One region of the Paenibacillus terreus genome, then DNA from elsewhere that is predicted to be linked to it. Evidence: riboswitches for the same ligand, from Rfam matches in the RefSeq annotation. Region 1 holds a riboswitch; each other region holds the start of a gene.
What was found. Region 1 has a riboswitch for cyclic di-AMP ahead of ACE5KN_RS19420 (TrkH family potassium uptake protein). Riboswitches for the same ligand answer to the same signal wherever they lie in the genome.
Positions count from the first base shown of each region.

Region 2: linked by a shared signal. The riboswitch ahead of ACE5KN_RS30185 (resuscitation-promoting factor) and the one ahead of ACE5KN_RS19420 (TrkH family potassium uptake protein) in region 1 are both predicted to bind cyclic di-AMP.
Region 3: linked by a shared signal. The riboswitch ahead of ACE5KN_RS30605 (C40 family peptidase) and the one ahead of ACE5KN_RS19420 (TrkH family potassium uptake protein) in region 1 are both predicted to bind cyclic di-AMP.
Region 4: linked by a shared signal. The riboswitch ahead of ACE5KN_RS04490 (hypothetical protein) and the one ahead of ACE5KN_RS19420 (TrkH family potassium uptake protein) in region 1 are both predicted to bind cyclic di-AMP.

Region 1 covers NZ_JBHIRX010000011.1:72,417-76,519, reverse strand. Annotated here, with positions in the region: gene uvrC (excinuclease ABC subunit UvrC) at 1-117, shown strand, start outside; gene ACE5KN_RS19425 (CPBP family intramembrane glutamic endopeptidase) at 86-1,780, opposite strand; cyclic di-AMP (ydaO/yuaA leader) riboswitch at 2,006-2,151, shown strand; gene ACE5KN_RS19420 (TrkH family potassium uptake protein) at 2,260-3,603, shown strand; gene ACE5KN_RS19415 (potassium channel family protein) at 3,622-4,103, shown strand, end outside.
Region 2 covers NZ_JBHIRX010000030.1:44,820-48,922, forward strand. Annotated here, with positions in the region: gene rsmA (16S rRNA (adenine(1518)-N(6)/adenine(1519)-N(6))-dimethyltransferase RsmA) at 1-396, opposite strand, end outside; gene rnmV (ribonuclease M5) at 402-947, opposite strand; gene ACE5KN_RS30185 (resuscitation-promoting factor) at 1,075-2,214, opposite strand; cyclic di-AMP (ydaO/yuaA leader) riboswitch at 2,496-2,754, opposite strand; gene ACE5KN_RS30190 (TatD family hydrolase) at 2,941-3,732, opposite strand; gene ACE5KN_RS30195 (HD domain-containing protein) at 3,847-4,103, opposite strand, start outside.
Region 3 covers NZ_JBHIRX010000032.1:20,358-24,460, reverse strand. Annotated here, with positions in the region: gene ACE5KN_RS30615 (M1 family metallopeptidase) at 1-389, shown strand, start outside; gene ACE5KN_RS30610 (hypothetical protein) at 403-1,233, shown strand; cyclic di-AMP (ydaO/yuaA leader) riboswitch at 1,511-1,649, shown strand; gene ACE5KN_RS30605 (C40 family peptidase) at 1,656-2,132, shown strand; gene ACE5KN_RS30600 (GNAT family N-acetyltransferase) at 2,345-2,875, shown strand; gene ACE5KN_RS30595 (4a-hydroxytetrahydrobiopterin dehydratase) at 2,940-3,239, opposite strand; gene ACE5KN_RS30590 (hypothetical protein) at 3,353-3,646, opposite strand; gene motA (flagellar motor stator protein MotA) at 3,859-4,103, shown strand, end outside.
Region 4 covers NZ_JBHIRX010000002.1:58,325-62,427, forward strand. Annotated here, with positions in the region: gene ACE5KN_RS04480 (rhamnogalacturonan lyase) at 1-893, shown strand, start outside; gene ACE5KN_RS04485 (GNAT family N-acetyltransferase) at 1,016-1,456, opposite strand; cyclic di-AMP (ydaO/yuaA leader) riboswitch at 1,879-2,073, shown strand; gene ACE5KN_RS04490 (hypothetical protein) at 2,201-2,617, shown strand; gene ACE5KN_RS04495 (ABC transporter ATP-binding protein) at 2,716-4,103, shown strand, end outside.

The DNA.
Region 1 (4,103 bases):
CATTTTGGCTCCATCAAAAAAATAAAAGAGGCCAGCGTTGAAGATTTCCGGCCTCTCTCCATTGGCGACAAGCTCGCCAGACAAATTATAACTGCCCTTCAGGATGAGGAGTCGTAATATACGGCTTCTCGTTTTTTTTAGGGTTAAAGAGGTACACCACGTAGCCGACAACAGCCGGCAGCACCATTCCGATGGCCCCTACGGCGATGTTGACGGGATCTCCCATCGACATCAGGCTGATTCCCATCAGAATGCTGTCGAATACGACATGACTGAACATTGCAGTAATAAAGCCGTATCTAAGGAAAATAAAGCTGAAAATCAGGCCAAGAAACAGAAGCTCGATCGGACGGGTAATGACAGGGTAAATCGGATACAGGGTATGCCCGAACGCCCAGATCAGCGAGCTGATGGCGCTTGCGGCCAGCGTGCTGCGCACGATCTTTCTCAGCATCGGGATGCCGAACAGCCTGTAAAGCGCCTCTTCCCCGATCCCCGCCATCCATGCCATGATCGGCAGCAGCCAGGCATAGGCCATATTATACGGCGACTGTGTCTCATCTATGGTAGACCAGCTGCCGATCAGCAGGTTGAGAATAACGAAGATGACGGACTGAACTCCCAGCAGGATGAAAGCCCACAGATATCCGGTGCCCATGCTGCGCAGCACATAAACTCCGTATCCGGGCTCTTTGGCCCGCGGCCACGGATTGAGACCAGCCTTTTTCCAAAGCCCGTTGCCTCCTACAAAGGAAAAATAAATGATAACCCCCATCATCAGATTAAAGATAATTTGCAGACCGATGCCGAAGATCAGAGCGTCCCTGTTGGCGGATTGAGCCTGCAAATAAGGCATCATGTTGAACAGAGTCAGCACCGAAATGGCAAAATAAATGAAGCTCAGCATAATACCGCGGGTAAATGAGGTATGACGCCGGGTCAAACTGCTGTATACCACGGCAAGCACGCCTAGCACAAAGGAAAACAGCATGTAGCCGATATAATACAGAAGGTTTGCAAGCTTTGTCTGCTGATCCACATATTCTGTTTGGGAAGGAGGCACAGCAAAGGAGGACGCTAGAGAGCGGACGCCCCCGTTTTCAAACGTCAGCCTGATCTGCAGCACGGCATCCCCGATCTTGCTTCCTTCATCCGAATAGGTGAGCCCTGGTTTGTCTTCGCGGCTTTCCACAGTCAGATTTTCCGTGTTATATCCCATCTGCTTCAGTATGGGCGCTGCCAATGCCTCTTTATCTGCAAGAGACAGGCCCGCTTCGTATGACCGCAGCAGCCCGCTTCGGGTTTCCCCTTCAGGAAGAGCTTCGGTGCTGTTATAAAATCCGTCGCTCATTTGAATAATAAAACCGGCAGGTTTTCCCGTCTGCAGCCCCACATCAACCATCACGGTACGATCCTGAGCCGGATCGGGCAGGCTGACCCGGTAAAATTCATAAGGAAATTTGCCGCTCCACACCCGGTTGTATTCGGGAAGCAGCTGCTCCCTGGAAAGGTAACCGTACAGCTCGGATTGTGCTTCATAGGCCGGGGCCGGAATTTCTTCCGCTGAGCTTTTATAACCCAAAACGGACTTGGCAAAAGCTTCAGCGCTCTCTATTGCCTGCTGTTTGCTGATTACCTCCCCTGGCTGATTCTGGTTTAAGGATGCAAGCACCGGCAGCAGCACCTGCAGCAGCAGAAACACGGCGAGGCCGACGATGCCCAGGATGCTCAGCTTTTTGAAATCAGCGGTTAATTTAACCGGTATTCCTATGGGATTCATCTAATACCTCCTTCATCTGAACCATTTAAAGATAACATAGTGTTCTGTTGACCGCCATCGCTTCATGAACGTGTGTAAATACGATGAAAAAGATGAAAGAATACAATAATGTAGGATTCATTGCAGCAGGACAGCATCTTTTGCACTGAATTGGCGTTATTTGAGTCTTTTTCATGAAAAGCCTCTTTTGTGATGTACAAGGAGAAGGTTTATAATTTGTTTGCAATTGCATAAATGCCGAATTTCGTTACGAAAACGGGGGAACCATTAAATTGGGGTGAATTTCGCACCTGGTCATGGCCGGGTCCGAATAGGACAATTCTGCAGTCCGAATCCGTCAGCTAACCTCGTAGGCTGCAGCAGGAACCTGGTCAGGCACTCGGTTTTCCGGTGTCTTTTTTTATGATTATGGAGCGGTCTATCTTTTGTGAGGTACATCGATGGACGTTTTTTTTATTGACTTTTTCTAGAGGTGTAGAATGATAATTCCAAAACTGAAGTGGCTGCATTTATCCCCACCGCGCATTCTTGTGTGCGGCTTTGCCCTTATTATTTTGCTCGGAGCGGGACTGCTTATGCTGCCCATCTCCAATACATCGGGGGTGCCGCTGCCGTTTATTGACGCCTTGTTCACCGCGACGTCGGCCACTTGTGTGACCGGTCTGGTCGTTGTGGATACTGGCACGCATTTTACCGTATTCGGCCAGATCGTCATCGCGCTGTTAATCCAGATCGGGGGGCTTGGCTTTATGACCATGGCCACCTTGGTGGCTCTCGTGTTCAAGCGCAGAATTTCACTGAAGGAAAGGCTCATTCTCCAGGAAGCGATGAATCAGACCTCCATGGAGGGCATCGTCTCACTGATCCGCAAGGTGCTGCTGTACTCGCTCATTATAGAAGCGGTGTGCGCCGTGGTGTTCGCGGCACGCTGGTCTTTTGACATGCCCGTGGGCAGAGCCATTTACTTCGGGGTGTGGCATGCCATTTCGATGTTTAACAATGCAGGCTTCGACCTGTTCGGTGAATTCCGCAGCCTGACATTGTACGTGAACGACCCGGTTGTCAACTTTACGGCCATGTTCTTGATTGTTACCGGCGGTATCGGTTTTGTGGTCATGTCGGATCTGGTGGAGTACCGCAAGAAAAGAAAGCTGTCCCTGCATACCAAAGTTGTGCTTACGATGACAGCAGTGCTTATTGTTACCGGCGCCTTGGTTATTATCGTCTTCGAATTCACCAATCCAAGGACGCTCGGCAGCCTGCCGTGGTCAGGCAAAGTTCTGGCTTCGCTTTTTCAGTCCGTTACGCCGCGCACGGCGGGCGCCAATACGCTGGATATCGCCGGACTCCGCCAGGCTACGCAGTTTTTCATTATTATACTGATGTTTATCGGTGCTTCTCCAGGCTCAACTGGCGGCGGTATTAAAACGACGACTTTTACGATTCTTGCAGGAGCCGTAGTGTCCATGGTGCGCGGAAGGGAAGATATCGTGATTTACCGTTACCGGCTGGCGCAGGAGCGTATTCTGAAGGCACTTACGATTACGATGCTAGCCCTTTTTCTGGTGATTACCGTTACGATGATTCTTACCACCACCGAGGATCATCATTTCTTGATGATTCTGTTTGAAACGACCTCCGCATTCGGAACGGTCGGGCTTTCGATGGGACTGACGCCGGACTTGACGGTGATCGGCAAAATATTGATCAGCTTCACGATGTTCGCGGGCAGGCTTGGACCGATCACGCTCGCATACGCTCTGGGAAAAAAGCAGGACAAAGAGCTTTACCGGCACCCGGAAGGCAAAATGATTATAGGATAAGGGAGTTACAGATCAGCAATGAAGACTCAGCAGTTCGTGATTATCGGTTTGGGACGTTTTGGCTCCAGCCTGGGATTGCAGCTTATGGAAATGGGATGTGAGGTGCTCGGCATCGACAGAGATGAAGATGTCGTGGAGGAAATGAGCGAGCATCTGACTCATGCGGTGGCCGGTGACGCAACCGATGAGCAGCTGCTCCGTTCCATTGGGGTCCGCAATATGGATTGCGGCATCGTGGCCATCGGAGATGATATCCAGATGAGCATTCTCGCCACCATTTTATTGAAGGAACTGGGCATCAAAACCGTGGTGGCCAAAGCGATCTCCAAGCTGCACGGAAGGGCGCTGGAAAAGCTGGGGGTAGACCGTATCGTATATCCGGAGCGGGATATGGGCATACGGGTCGCCCACCAGCTGGTCACCCCCAATCTGCTTGATTATTTGCAGCTTTCCAAGGACTACACCATCGCGGAGCTGAACGTGCCGTCATGCCTGGACGG
Region 2 (4,103 bases), on a different contig from region 1:
ATAAGGCAGATTGGCCACCACACTAACCTTGTCCACATCCGCAAAGTCCTCTTCAAACACCTCTTTAAGGTCCAGCTTCAGCACATCCCCATGACGCACACGCACGCGGTCGTACGGGGCCAAAACTTCGTCCAGAATGGGTAATAGCCGCTGATCGATCTCCACAGCCGTTACGCATTTGGCGGAACGGGCCAGCCGCTCCGTCAGCGCTCCAATCCCCGGACCGATTTCAAGCGCTCCCTTCGTCTCATCCAGACCGGCGGCATCTACGATTTTTTGCAGTATATTCTGATCAATCAGAAAATTCTGGCCCAGGCTCTTCTTAAACGAAAAACCGTGCCGTTGAATGATCTCCTTGGTCCGGCGGGGAGTCGCAATATCTTCAAACCCCTTCATGCCCATCACAATCCTTCATTTTCAATTTGCTGTAATGCTTCCGCGAATTCCTCGCGGCTGATCTGGAACATCGTCAGACGCTTGTGAAGCTGCTTCCCGTTGCAGTAACCGATGCCCAGTATATTACCCAAAGCCATCCGGCGGGAGGCTGCCCTTGGATGCGTGATCAGGCCTGCGTCGATAAGGTCTTCCCAATCGATCAGGGGGCTGGCACCCTCCACCGTCGTGTGAACCCTGGCGAGCGCATGGCGGATTGCTTCCGGGGAAGCATTCTCCACCCCGATATCCCCTTTTCGGGTCGCTTCCGCCTCCGGAATAAAGGCCTGCTTACAGCCCGGCACCTTGGAGGCGATAATCTTCCGTATCCGTTCCCCGGCATGATCGGGATCGGTCAGTATAATGACACCGCGCCGCTTCTGGGCCATGGCAATTTTGCGAATGGTCATGGCATTGATGGCAGAGCCGCCGGTTTCAATGGTGTCGGCTTCAACCGCCCTTTTAACGGCAACCGTATCATCACGGCCTTCCACGACGATGACTTCCTTGATCATTGCTTCTTTCTTCCTTCCTGAACAAAAAATAAGAAGAGGATGATCATCCTCTTCTTAGCATGGCATCTTTATGATCTTAATACTATCCTAATCATCGATTGAAATACAACCTTCAATCTGCCGATGGTTAATTCAATTCCGGCTTGACCGGCCCGATGACATATACCGTCATCCCGCTTTTACGGCCAAAGTTCAACGCTTTGTTTAAACTCTCATAATACACATCGATTTTATTGCCTTTGATGGCGCCGCCAGTATCCTCCGCACGGCGGAAGCCGAGGCCTTCAATATATACCCACCAGCCGATTGGAATCACGTCGGGATCCACAGCAATGGTCCGGCCTTCGGTTACGCGCGTACCGGAGGATGTCCGGGTGCCAATGCCAGGTTCCTGTGCGGAGTAAGCTGTCATGGATACATCGTTTAACACTTTTGTATACTTAAATTCTATTCCTGCCCGGCTAGTCGTATTGGCGCTGGCCGTGCTTGCGGAATCGGAAGGCCCGGTTGATGCCGCGAGTACAACAGGCTTCTTCTTTGTGCCTACTGCAATAACCTTATCAACACGCTTCGTACCGACCTCTTTGCTGACCATGCGCTTTGAAACCAGTTTCCCGTCATGATACACCTTCTCGATATTCTGAATCATGACCCCGTCTTTACCGCTCACCAGAACACGGTTATCTCCCTTGTACAAGCTTGGATCAGCCGTCTTGACGACTCTGTGAGGGATTTCGGCCTTTTGCTGAACCTGCTGCTTCGTTACACGGACGATTTTTATATCCATGTTAGAAGAGACTTTGGTGTCGAGCGAAGGGGAAACCTTATCTTCAGGTGACAAATTATAGCCTAAGGTTTGAACAGCGTCTTTTACTGTATTTTCGGTGGTGTACAGCTTCTTGGTTTCATAACCTGCGGATACATTCACTTGGGTAGCCCGTTTAATGACTACACGGTCGCCATCCTGGATAGCTCCGTTCACCGACATGGAAATCTTGTCATGGGGTGCCAGTGTAATGGAATGCTCCTCCAGAACATCCTGCAAACTTTCTCCGCGGGTTTCCACCGCTCTTGTCTGGCCATCGATGACCAGAACCACTTGCTTCTTTGTCTGTGTGTACACCAGAATAGAGATCATGATTGTTAGTGCGATTAGAAAAATAGCGACCAGTGATGCGTGGCGCAATTTTTCATGCTTCCATCGCAACGCGTAAGACATGCTGGATGAGCGTGACTCATGGGCATCCCCTTGCTGGAAAATTCCCACTTCTCCGTCCTCCTTCATAGCCTCGCCGTCTAGAGTAATGCATGATTGAAATTGACGCGACTATACCAGATTTTCTACAAGACAAGCCTGACTGCAGCCTGCCCTGCATCATGTTCCCGTCTTCGCAGCATGGCGCCCCCCTTTACTGGTTCATAACTTCGTTATGTAACAGTATGTGGGCAAGTTCTCCCATATTCATAAACTAAAAAAGCCAGGAAAGAGTTAAGAGAGCTCTTTCGCGGCTTCCGTCAATGATTACGCGGAAAATCCATGCACGAGGCAGCTTCTCTCTTGATACGCTTACGGGGTTAGCTGTCGGGTTCGGACGTAGAGAGTCGCCCTAGTTCCAGTCACCCGCTCATGGCGGCTGCCTTCACATTCACCCCTAAGACCCAGAAAAGAAATCGAACTATGATGTCAGCAAAGGAACAGCGCACAGCGGCGTGTCTATGTCTGTAAGCTTCCGCTGCAGCTCCCTTTCGGCCTGCCATCATATCGGTTCCCCCGTTCTCCATGACGGAGACTAAGCGAGACTGGTCCATGAAATGAACTATTGATTTGCCCCTTTACACGGCCTCAATAATTCACTGAAACGATGATATCCTGTTTATATGCATGTTGTAAAGCAGGTTTCAAGTGTTTTTCTCTAAATAATCGGTTAAAATATTGTAATAATCGCCGTTTTCCTGAAACATTTTTATGATTAACTCCGTCTGTCTTACTTTTTTAACGGTTTATCTCACGTTTCCTCTTGATGTAAAATCGTTCCAGCCCATTTTGGGTCGTGACAGCCGCCAATTCCTCCACGGAAATTCCCTTAATTTGGGCAGCCGCTTCAGCCACCAATTTCACATAAGCCGACTCATTTCGTTTGCCTCTGAAGGGGTGTGGTGTCAAGTAAGGGGAATCGGTCTCAATCAATAAACGGTCCATCGGCACCTGCGCCAAAACCTCTTTCGGCTGACGCGCATTTTTGAACGTAATCGGTCCGCCAAACGACAAATGAAATCCCATATTCAGACATAATTTAGCAATTTCCCAGCTGCCGGAGAACGAATGCATTACTCCTCCAACCTCATGCGCTTTCTCCTCACGCAAAATTTTCACGATATCCTCGTGCGCATCCCGATTGTGAATGACAATAGGCATTCCCAGTTCCCGGGCAAGTCCGATTTGTTGGCGCAATACTCGCTGCTGAACATCCTTTGGAGAAGTATCCCAATGGTAATCCAACCCAATTTCTCCAATGGCCACGACCTTCTCATGCTCGCAAAGCGATGCAATCCATTCCAAATCTCCATCCTGCATGGTGATGGCATCCACAGGATGCCATCCGACAGCCGCATAAATAAAATCATACGTTTCGGCAAGCTTCATTGTACTGGGAATAGTCTCTCTATTAAAACCGACATTGATCATTCGCGTAACTCCCGCTTCGACGGCATTTGATATGATCTGCTCTCTGTCTTCATTAAATTGTGGCGAATCTAGATGAGTGTGTGTATCAAATAATTCCAAGGATTGTTCCTCCTTAATTGGATTTAATTTAGATTAATTTCTTTCTTTGGCAATTTTCTATTTTTGCAACCTTTTATATCATGATGCTTAAGGCTAAAACAAATGACTTGAAGATTATTTTACAAACAACTTCTGAACATCCGGCGGCAGAGTATCCCTGATTTGCTCCAATTTATTCTGCGGGTAATACAGATGGTATTTCCCCCGGTGAATACCGCTGATCGAGCGGACAATATCCGATACTTCGGAAATTTCGCGTATACCGCCCTCCCGATCAAGCAGCAAAATCTGGTTCTCTGTCGATCCGTCCTTCCGGAATACATCATAAGGAAGGTCTGTCGGAAAATCAATTTCCAGGTCATATTCAGGGT
Region 3 (4,103 bases), on a different contig from region 1:
ATTTCAATCAGTATGTATACGGCAGTCAGATGGCCGATTTCGCAGTGGACAACATTCAGGTTCGCAAGCTGGAGAATGGAATGTACGAGTCTGTCGTTACCGTTTCCAAAAAGGGTGGCGACGTGCCGGCAGTGCCTGTACAAATTACGTTCGAGGATAAAAGCAGCGTGCAGAAAACGTGGGACGGCAAGCAGCAAAAGGTAACCTACCGTATTCAAAGCCGGTCCCCCGCTGCCTCGGTGGTCATTGATCCTCTTCATACGATCCCTCTGGAGAACAACCACCTGAATAACACACTGCTGGCCAAGCTGCCGGAGAAAACCGAAACACGCTGGCTTCTGGGGATGACCAGGCTGGCTGAAGCTTTGATTGGAAGTCTGTCATGGTGAGGTGTCCGAGGTGATGAATTCTGTAAAAGAGGGTTGGACGCTCGTCCGCTTGCACTTTTTTATCGTAATTCTGCTGTTTATCTACCGTCTTGTCTGGGGAGTATTCAACTATAAATACACGGAATCGGGGATTGTGCCCCTGCTGCTGCGTTATCCGGGAAGCGGGCAGAGCGAGCTCAACCAGACCTTATTCTGGATGGAGAGCCAAATTGCATTGGTGCAAAATTCTTCCGTCCATCTGTATTTCTGGGTTCTGCTTGCGGTCATCTTGCTGCGCATGCTGTTGACCCCTTTGGTCCGCGTAGGTGTGTATTACAGCCTGCACATGAAGAAAGAGCTAGGACGGCGTTCCTTTCTCACCGGCATCCGGCTGTTCTGGCGTTCGTCCCTTTTATATTACACGGTTGAAATCTGCCTTCTGCTGCTTCCCGGATACTGGATTATACCGCGTCTGCTGCAGACTCTGTCCGGTTTAATGAACGAGCCGCTCATGGCCGCCGCCCGTCTTCTCCCCTACATCGCTTTATGGGGCATTTTGGCCTGGCTCATCCGTCAATGCGTGATGTACATGCAGTTCGGAACGATCAGCGGGAGGGGCGCCTGGTTCTCGCTCGCCTGCTGCATGCGGCGAATTCTGCCCGGTATCGGAATATCCGCACTGCTCGGAGCGTCCGTATTCGTCCTGCTCTCTATCTTTACCGCTTCGGCCTGGCTGTGGACAGGACTGCTTGCACTCATTCTGCATCAGACCTATCATTTTATTTCTTCACTTTTTACAATATGGCATACGTCCGCACAGTATCATTTATGGAATACGGCTTGTGATTCGTTCACCAAGGAGTAAAATGATGCCAACCCCTGCATTTCAAGCGAACAAAAAATATAGTGAATTCTCAAAAGTATAGGTTTGTTTAATCTCACTTAACATAGTGCTTTCGATATTTTTTGTCTCTGCTTGCTGCAGAGGCTATTTTTTTGCAGTTTTTTGCTATGAAACATTTGCCAAACTATGCTTCCTTTGTTACAATAGTCGCAGTGAACTGATAGTAACAACTTTGTAATTATTGTTGTAACCTTTTTAGACAAACCATTCAGGATTATTCATACGCTTCAAGGTGCATATCTAAGTGAAGCCGAATTCCCGGCACCTGGGAAGCGGGGGAACCAGTTTTGGGTGAATTGATCTCGCAACAGAGGGATCATAGGGGAGCCTTCTACCGAACCCTTAAGCTAACCTCGCAGGCATTGGAAGGGGTTTGTATTTTTTTGAAGAAGAAGCTAACTATCGCACTCATGAGTGCAGCAATCGCCTTCTCGGCCTTTTCGTTCGGCGCAGGAAGCGTATATGCGGACTCTAAAATGGACCAGATCATTCAGGATGCCAAAGGCACTTCTTATAGAGCAGGCGGCACAACGTTGAGCGGATTTGACTGTTCCGGATTTACAAGTTATGTATTTGAGAAGCTTGGAATCGATCTTCCACGCCAATCCTCCTCTCAATTCGATATGGGAACCTCCGTTTCGCGGGATGAAATGCGACCTGGCGATCTGGTATTCTTTAACACCAACGGAAGAGGAGTTTCACATGTAGGGATTTTTGTAGGCGACGGCAAGTTTGCCCATTCCTCCTCATCGCGCGGTGTCACCGTCAGTTCCTTGAATGAAAGTTACTACGCCAACCGGTATCTTGGTGCCAAACGTGTCATGAGCACATCCACTTACGAATCCGTTGCCCTTGATTAGAAATCATTACATCATTCATACGAACTTCAATAGCAGCTTCGATTCCGACCGGAATTGAGGCTGTTTTTTTAGATTTCAGTAAGTATAAACACTTTGGCATAAGCCTCCTGAAATCGAAAAAACTATCGGTAGATGCGGTCTGTCATCTGTGAATGTACATCGATAGACGTTTTTTTGTTGCCAAACAGGTTTAACTAAAGGGGGGAAAGAACATGTCCGCCGGATCAGCAAGCTATCAGGTCGTTCCGATGAGTGAAAAGCAGGCGGCTGCCATATGCGAGTGGAAATATGAACCACCTTACGACATCTACGGCTGGCTCCCTTGGGAGCAAATGAAGGCTCTTGATATCGAATTCGCCAACACGGAGCTGCGGAGCTCCCAATATGTCGCCGTATTGAATGAGTCAGGGGATCTATGCGGATTTGCCCAGTATTTCCCTATGGAAGGGGTGACCCGCCTTGGTCTCGGAATGCGCCCTGAACTCTGCGGTCATGGACATGGCGCGGAGTTTGTGAGGGCTATCGCCGAGGAAGCCAGGCGCCGTACACCACACAATGAGATCGACCTCGAAGTCCTCGTCTGGAACAAACGGGCCATCAGAGCCTACCGGTCGGCAGGCTTTCGGATTACCGATACCTACGAGCGGCAAACTCCCGAAGGGATGAAACCTTTTCATTGCATGGTCTACAATCATGGTGAAGATACACACAATATACCAAACGCCCCGGAATCAGAGTCTTAACTCTAAACCAGGGCGTTTCTCCATTAAAACGCTTATTTGCTTAAGTTTATTTGGTGTTGCAGGGCTAATCCTCCGAACGCATTCGTTCGAACGCTTCATTGTACTGCTGCGCTTCTTTTATATCCACTGCTGTGATCCCGCCTTCATCCCATGAGGTAAGACGCAGTGTGACCGTCTTGTAATCAATGGTAATAAACGGATGGTGATTGAATGCTTCCGAAATACCAGCTACCTCATCCACGAATGCAATTCCTCTCATAAAGCTGGAAAAGACATATTTTCGGACAATCCAGCGTCCCTCTTCAAGCTCCCAGCCCTCTAGCTTCTCCAGATGAGCCTCTATTTCCTCTAATGTAAAAGGCATTGTAATTCCTACTCCTCTCCGTTATACGGAAGCCGTTCCTGATGTCTTTAGGGTCAGTGCCTATATCGTGTTTCATATTACCATGGCTTCGGCGAGAAATCCATATGGTTATGTTACACGAGAGACACGAAGGTCAACTCCTCTTCGCCGATCAGAACATCGATCCGGTAGTGATTCCGGTCATGAATGACGACCCCGCTGCCGACCGGAATAACAGGTTCTTCCCCAAGCGCATAAAAGAGATCCTCAGCCAGCGCCTCCTGAACCTCAGCGCGTTCCTCGCCGCCCAGACGCGCCCATTCGTCCGCTTCCATTTCAAAAAAAAGGTAGCTGTCCGGAATACGCCCTACTGCATCCGTCAGCTCCTTAAGAATATGCTCATATTCCCTTCCATGCTTAACTCCCATGCGAACCCCGCTCCTCATTCCAGATTTGGAATCATGTTCTCAAAATTGTCATTAATCAGAGTTGTCTTCATTATACCGTGAAATCGCCCTTAAAAAAAAAGGGGCTTTTGTCGATAAATATGGTAATCCGTTTCACTAAAATGCATTGGAGGGCAAGGATGTCCTCCAGCCGAACCGGGTGTTCTACCAATTTCTCATGGATGAGGTGTACAATGCAAATTTCAACTATTATAGGACTTGCGCTCGGGCTTATATCCCTGGTTGTCGGCATGATCCTCAAAGGGGCGCCTGTCGTCAATTTAGTCAATAACCCCGCCGCTTACATGATTATCTTTGTGGGTACAGCCGCCAGTGTGTTCATGGCCTTCCCGATGTCAGACATGAAAAGAGTGCCCAAGCTTTTCAAAATTATTTTCACTGAGCAGAAGCTGCCTGACCGTCAGCAATTGATCACTAC
Region 4 (4,103 bases), on a different contig from region 1:
GGCCGGGACAGGAGATTTTCATGGTCCATGAAGGCGGCACCTACGCTCCTTACGGCTATTCCCTGCGTGATGCGGCCACCGGTGAGGTCATTTATGGCGGATACACCGGCAAGGATACGGGACGCGGCATGGTAGGAGATATCGAGCCGGAGCACAGGGGGCTGGAGACATGGGCCGTCGGCCTGTGGACGGCGGACGGCGAACAGCTCAACGGAAGCATGCCCGGCACCAATATGAACATCAAATGGGCCGCGGATATGACGACGCAAATTGTGAACGGGGCCATTGACGTCACGCCGGTGATTGAAGACTGGAAACGCGGCGTTCTGCTGACAGCCGATGAAACCTTGACCAACAATTATACCAAAGGCACACCATCGCTTGTTGCGGATATTTTCGGGGATTGGAGAGAAGAAATGTTTGTCCGCAAGGCGGACAGCTCGGCAATCCGGATTTATCTAAGCACGGAAGTAACGGACCGCAAGCTGTACACGCTTATGCATGATCCGCAGTACCGGACCGGGGTAGCACGGCAAAATACGGCCTACAACCAGCCGTCATATACCAGCTTTTATTTCGCTTCAGACACGGATTGGGCGGATGTGCCGGTTCCTGTCTTCCATGCGCCCGCCGCGCTGAACGGTCTGCAATCCGTATTTGAACAGTACCGTGCGGCCAAAGAAGTAAAAGGCGACCTCGCTTCCCGTCTGAACAGCACTCTGAAGCAGGCGCAAAAACAATTGGAGCAAGGGAATACAGGCAAGGCTGCAAGTTTGATGGAGAAGTTCATTTCTCAAATAAGCGGGAACAAAAAAGAGGAGCAGATTTCGCAGCGGGCTGCATGGACTCTCACCCGGTATGCTCAGCTGTTTATTGGACAAAATGAGAAGTGATGTGAAGCTATCATTTTACGAAACTTTTCGGTCAAAAGATAAACCGCCCCCGTAAAGGGCGGTTTAATGCAGTCAAGGCACCAGTTCATGCAGCATAATATTCATAATTGCAATCAGATAAGTTATTCAAAACTATACTTTGCAAGTATTTCCCCCCAAGGAGCTGGTCCCACTTCTCTAAAGCCTGATTTTGTGTATAGCGCTCTGGCTTCTTCATTATCTGGATTGTAGCCAAGCATTATAACCTCAGTTCTGTTATTGCTTTTTCTTATCTCATCAATAACCAGCAGCATAGCTTTATAACCATGGCCTTGTCCTTGGAATCTTTCGTCAATCATAAAACGGTAAATCCAGTAATTCCCATCCTCAGGATCGGGTCCATACATTGTAAATCCAATCATTACATCATCATTGTAAATCGCCTTTGTTACAAATCCTTCTAAAAATTGCGCCTCTGCAATCGAATAAAGATTTGCAGCCATAAACCTTTCTTGTTCCGGTTTCGGTTTAAGATAGGCACATTCTTCCCAATTACTCTTGGATATGGTTTGTAATGTAATCAATACTGGACTCCTCCTTGTATTCAGGAGAACCCTGTACGTGCTCCCCTACTTGGTAGACTTTTTCGGCATAGCATCAATTTGACATCTGTAATTTCTCATACCACATCACTCCTTCAAGAAGATGCATCAATTTCGTTCGTCATCTTTTTGTGAACTTTGAACCGAGGAGTTCCCGTTAATATTAAACTACTTGCACCTACGATGGTAGTGAATTTCAGATATAACTAAAGCCTTCCGCAAACGTCTTTTCGGATGGTTATGGCGGATATTGACATTTTTGATATAGTAGCGCCTCAACAGGCTGCTTTGACAGCCTTTGATTAAAGCAAATTTTGAAAGAATCGGGAATAACAAGTCTTTACACTATCATCCGGGCGGGTGTATGATTCAAATCGTAATTTGATTTTTTTTATATGATGATTTTGCTTTTATCGCTGAATTTCCGCACAGAGCGGAAAATGGGGGAACCAAAGCGGCCGACTGATTCCGGCAGAAGAGGCGGAACAGTTATGGCTTGCAGGGGTGAATCGCGGAGGAGATTCCAAGGTCTCGGCCGCGTAGGGCGACTCTCTCGCCCGAATCCGACAGCTAACCTCATAAGCGTACAGGGAGAGGCAGCAAACCGACTAATATCCAGTCCGTGTTTTATTGGCATATGGACCTTGGGAGAGAAGCCGCGGGAAGCTACTTGGACGCCCTGGCTTCTTTTTTTATTTTGCTGCCCGAATATCGAGGAGGATCTGAATGCAAACCGAGACCATTCTCGTTGTTGCTCCTAACAACGACGGCCGAAAATTTGTAAAGCTGTTGCAGCATCACCATTTGCCCTTTGCGGTTCTGACGAACAGCACCGCAGAAGAGAAGCATTTTGAGAAGCAGGGGGTGGAGCAAATTGTTCGGATCGATACGTCCATGACGGAGAAGTGGGTCATTCCCAAAATGACGGTAGGCTGTATTTTCATATTTGAGAGCAGTCTCAATCTTACCTGCCGCTATCTGCAAATCTGCAGGTCATGGACAGAACGGGAGATTCATGTCATTACCCGGCAGCTGATGCATCCAAGAGGCGTGTACCAGCGGATGGGCGCGGACCATGTGATTTATACCAAGACAGGAGAAGTCGGCTTTATCTTGAAAGGACTTAGAGATGGATGCCGGTAATATGTTTGTTACAATGTACGTATTAAAGGATGCAGACTAAGCGGCGGGAGTCGCTAAAGCTCAGGCTGAACGGCGGACCGTGCTAATCGGAGGGGGATATGGCATTCATATTTGTATTTCTGAAGAAGTATCGACTCGCCTCATTTATCGCTATTTTTATGATGCTGGTGGAGCTGTCGGTTGAACTGCTTCAGCCGTGGATCATTTCCAGAATCATCGATGATGGCATTCGGACGGGCAATCTGCAGACTGTCTGGCTGTGGGGCGGCATTCTTGTGGCAGGAGCAGCCGTCGCATTTGCCGCCGGGATCATTGGCACGTTTTATGCGTCACACGCCAGCCAGGGATTTGCTTATGATTTGCGGAGCAGGCTTTATGTGACGGTACAGTCTTTTTCTTATGCGCTGTTCAGCCGGTTCGCGGCCTCGTCGCTGATTACCCGCCTTACTGGCGATGTATCGCAGCTCCAGGATACCATTTTCATGAGCTTGCGCTTTATGTCCCGTGTGCCGCTGCTTGTTCTGGGCAGTGTCATCATGTCGCTCGTGGTTAACGTCAAACTAGGGGGGCTTCTGACAGTTACCGTTCCTGTGCTGCTGGTGTTTCTTTACCTTGTAATGAAGAAAGCCTCGGCTTTGTTCCGCAGCGTACAGCGCCGGCTGGACAGCGTAAACGGCTCTATTCAGGAAAATCTGACCGCGATCCGGCTGATTCGGGTATTTGTGCGCATGGGGCATGAAATCGGGCGTTTCTCCCGTCTTAGCGGAGAATTGATGAAGGGCACCGTTCGTGCGCTGCGGTTGACGGAAACGACGATGCCGTTTATTTTGCTGCTGATGAACCTGGCCATCATAGCGGTGCTGTGGAACGGAAGGGCGGATATTGCCACTGGAGAGGTCTCAGTCGGCGAAGTTGTTGCAGTTGTCAATTATGCGCTGAGGACGATCGGCGCCTTGTCGGCCCTGTCCTGGATTGTGGTTACCTATTCCCGTGCGGGAGCATCGGCGCAGCGAATCGGTGAACTGCTTGCAGCGACAGACAACATGTTGAAATATGTGGAAGGCACGTGCGAGAGGAAGCCTGTTCAAGGACAGGTGGAGTTTCGCAACGTTGGGTTCCGTTACCCGGACGGCAGCGCCCCGGTTCTGGCGGATATTTCATTCCGGGTGCGTCCGGGCGAGCGGGTGGCAATCATGGGGGCGACCGGTTCGGGCAAGTCTTCGCTCGTTCAGCTCATACCCAGGCTGTATGAGGAGACGGAAGGTGTCGTATTGATCGATGGCACGGACGCGAAGCAGCTTGATGTGAGGCAGCTAAGGGATGCCACTGGTTACGTGCCGCAGGAGGTGATACTGTTCTCGGGAACGATCCGTGAAAATATCGCCTGGGGGGATGAGCGTGCCACGCTGGACGATATCCGTGCAGCGGCACGGCAGGCGCAGCTTCATGAGACGATCGAAGGCCTGCCGAATGGTTACGATACGGT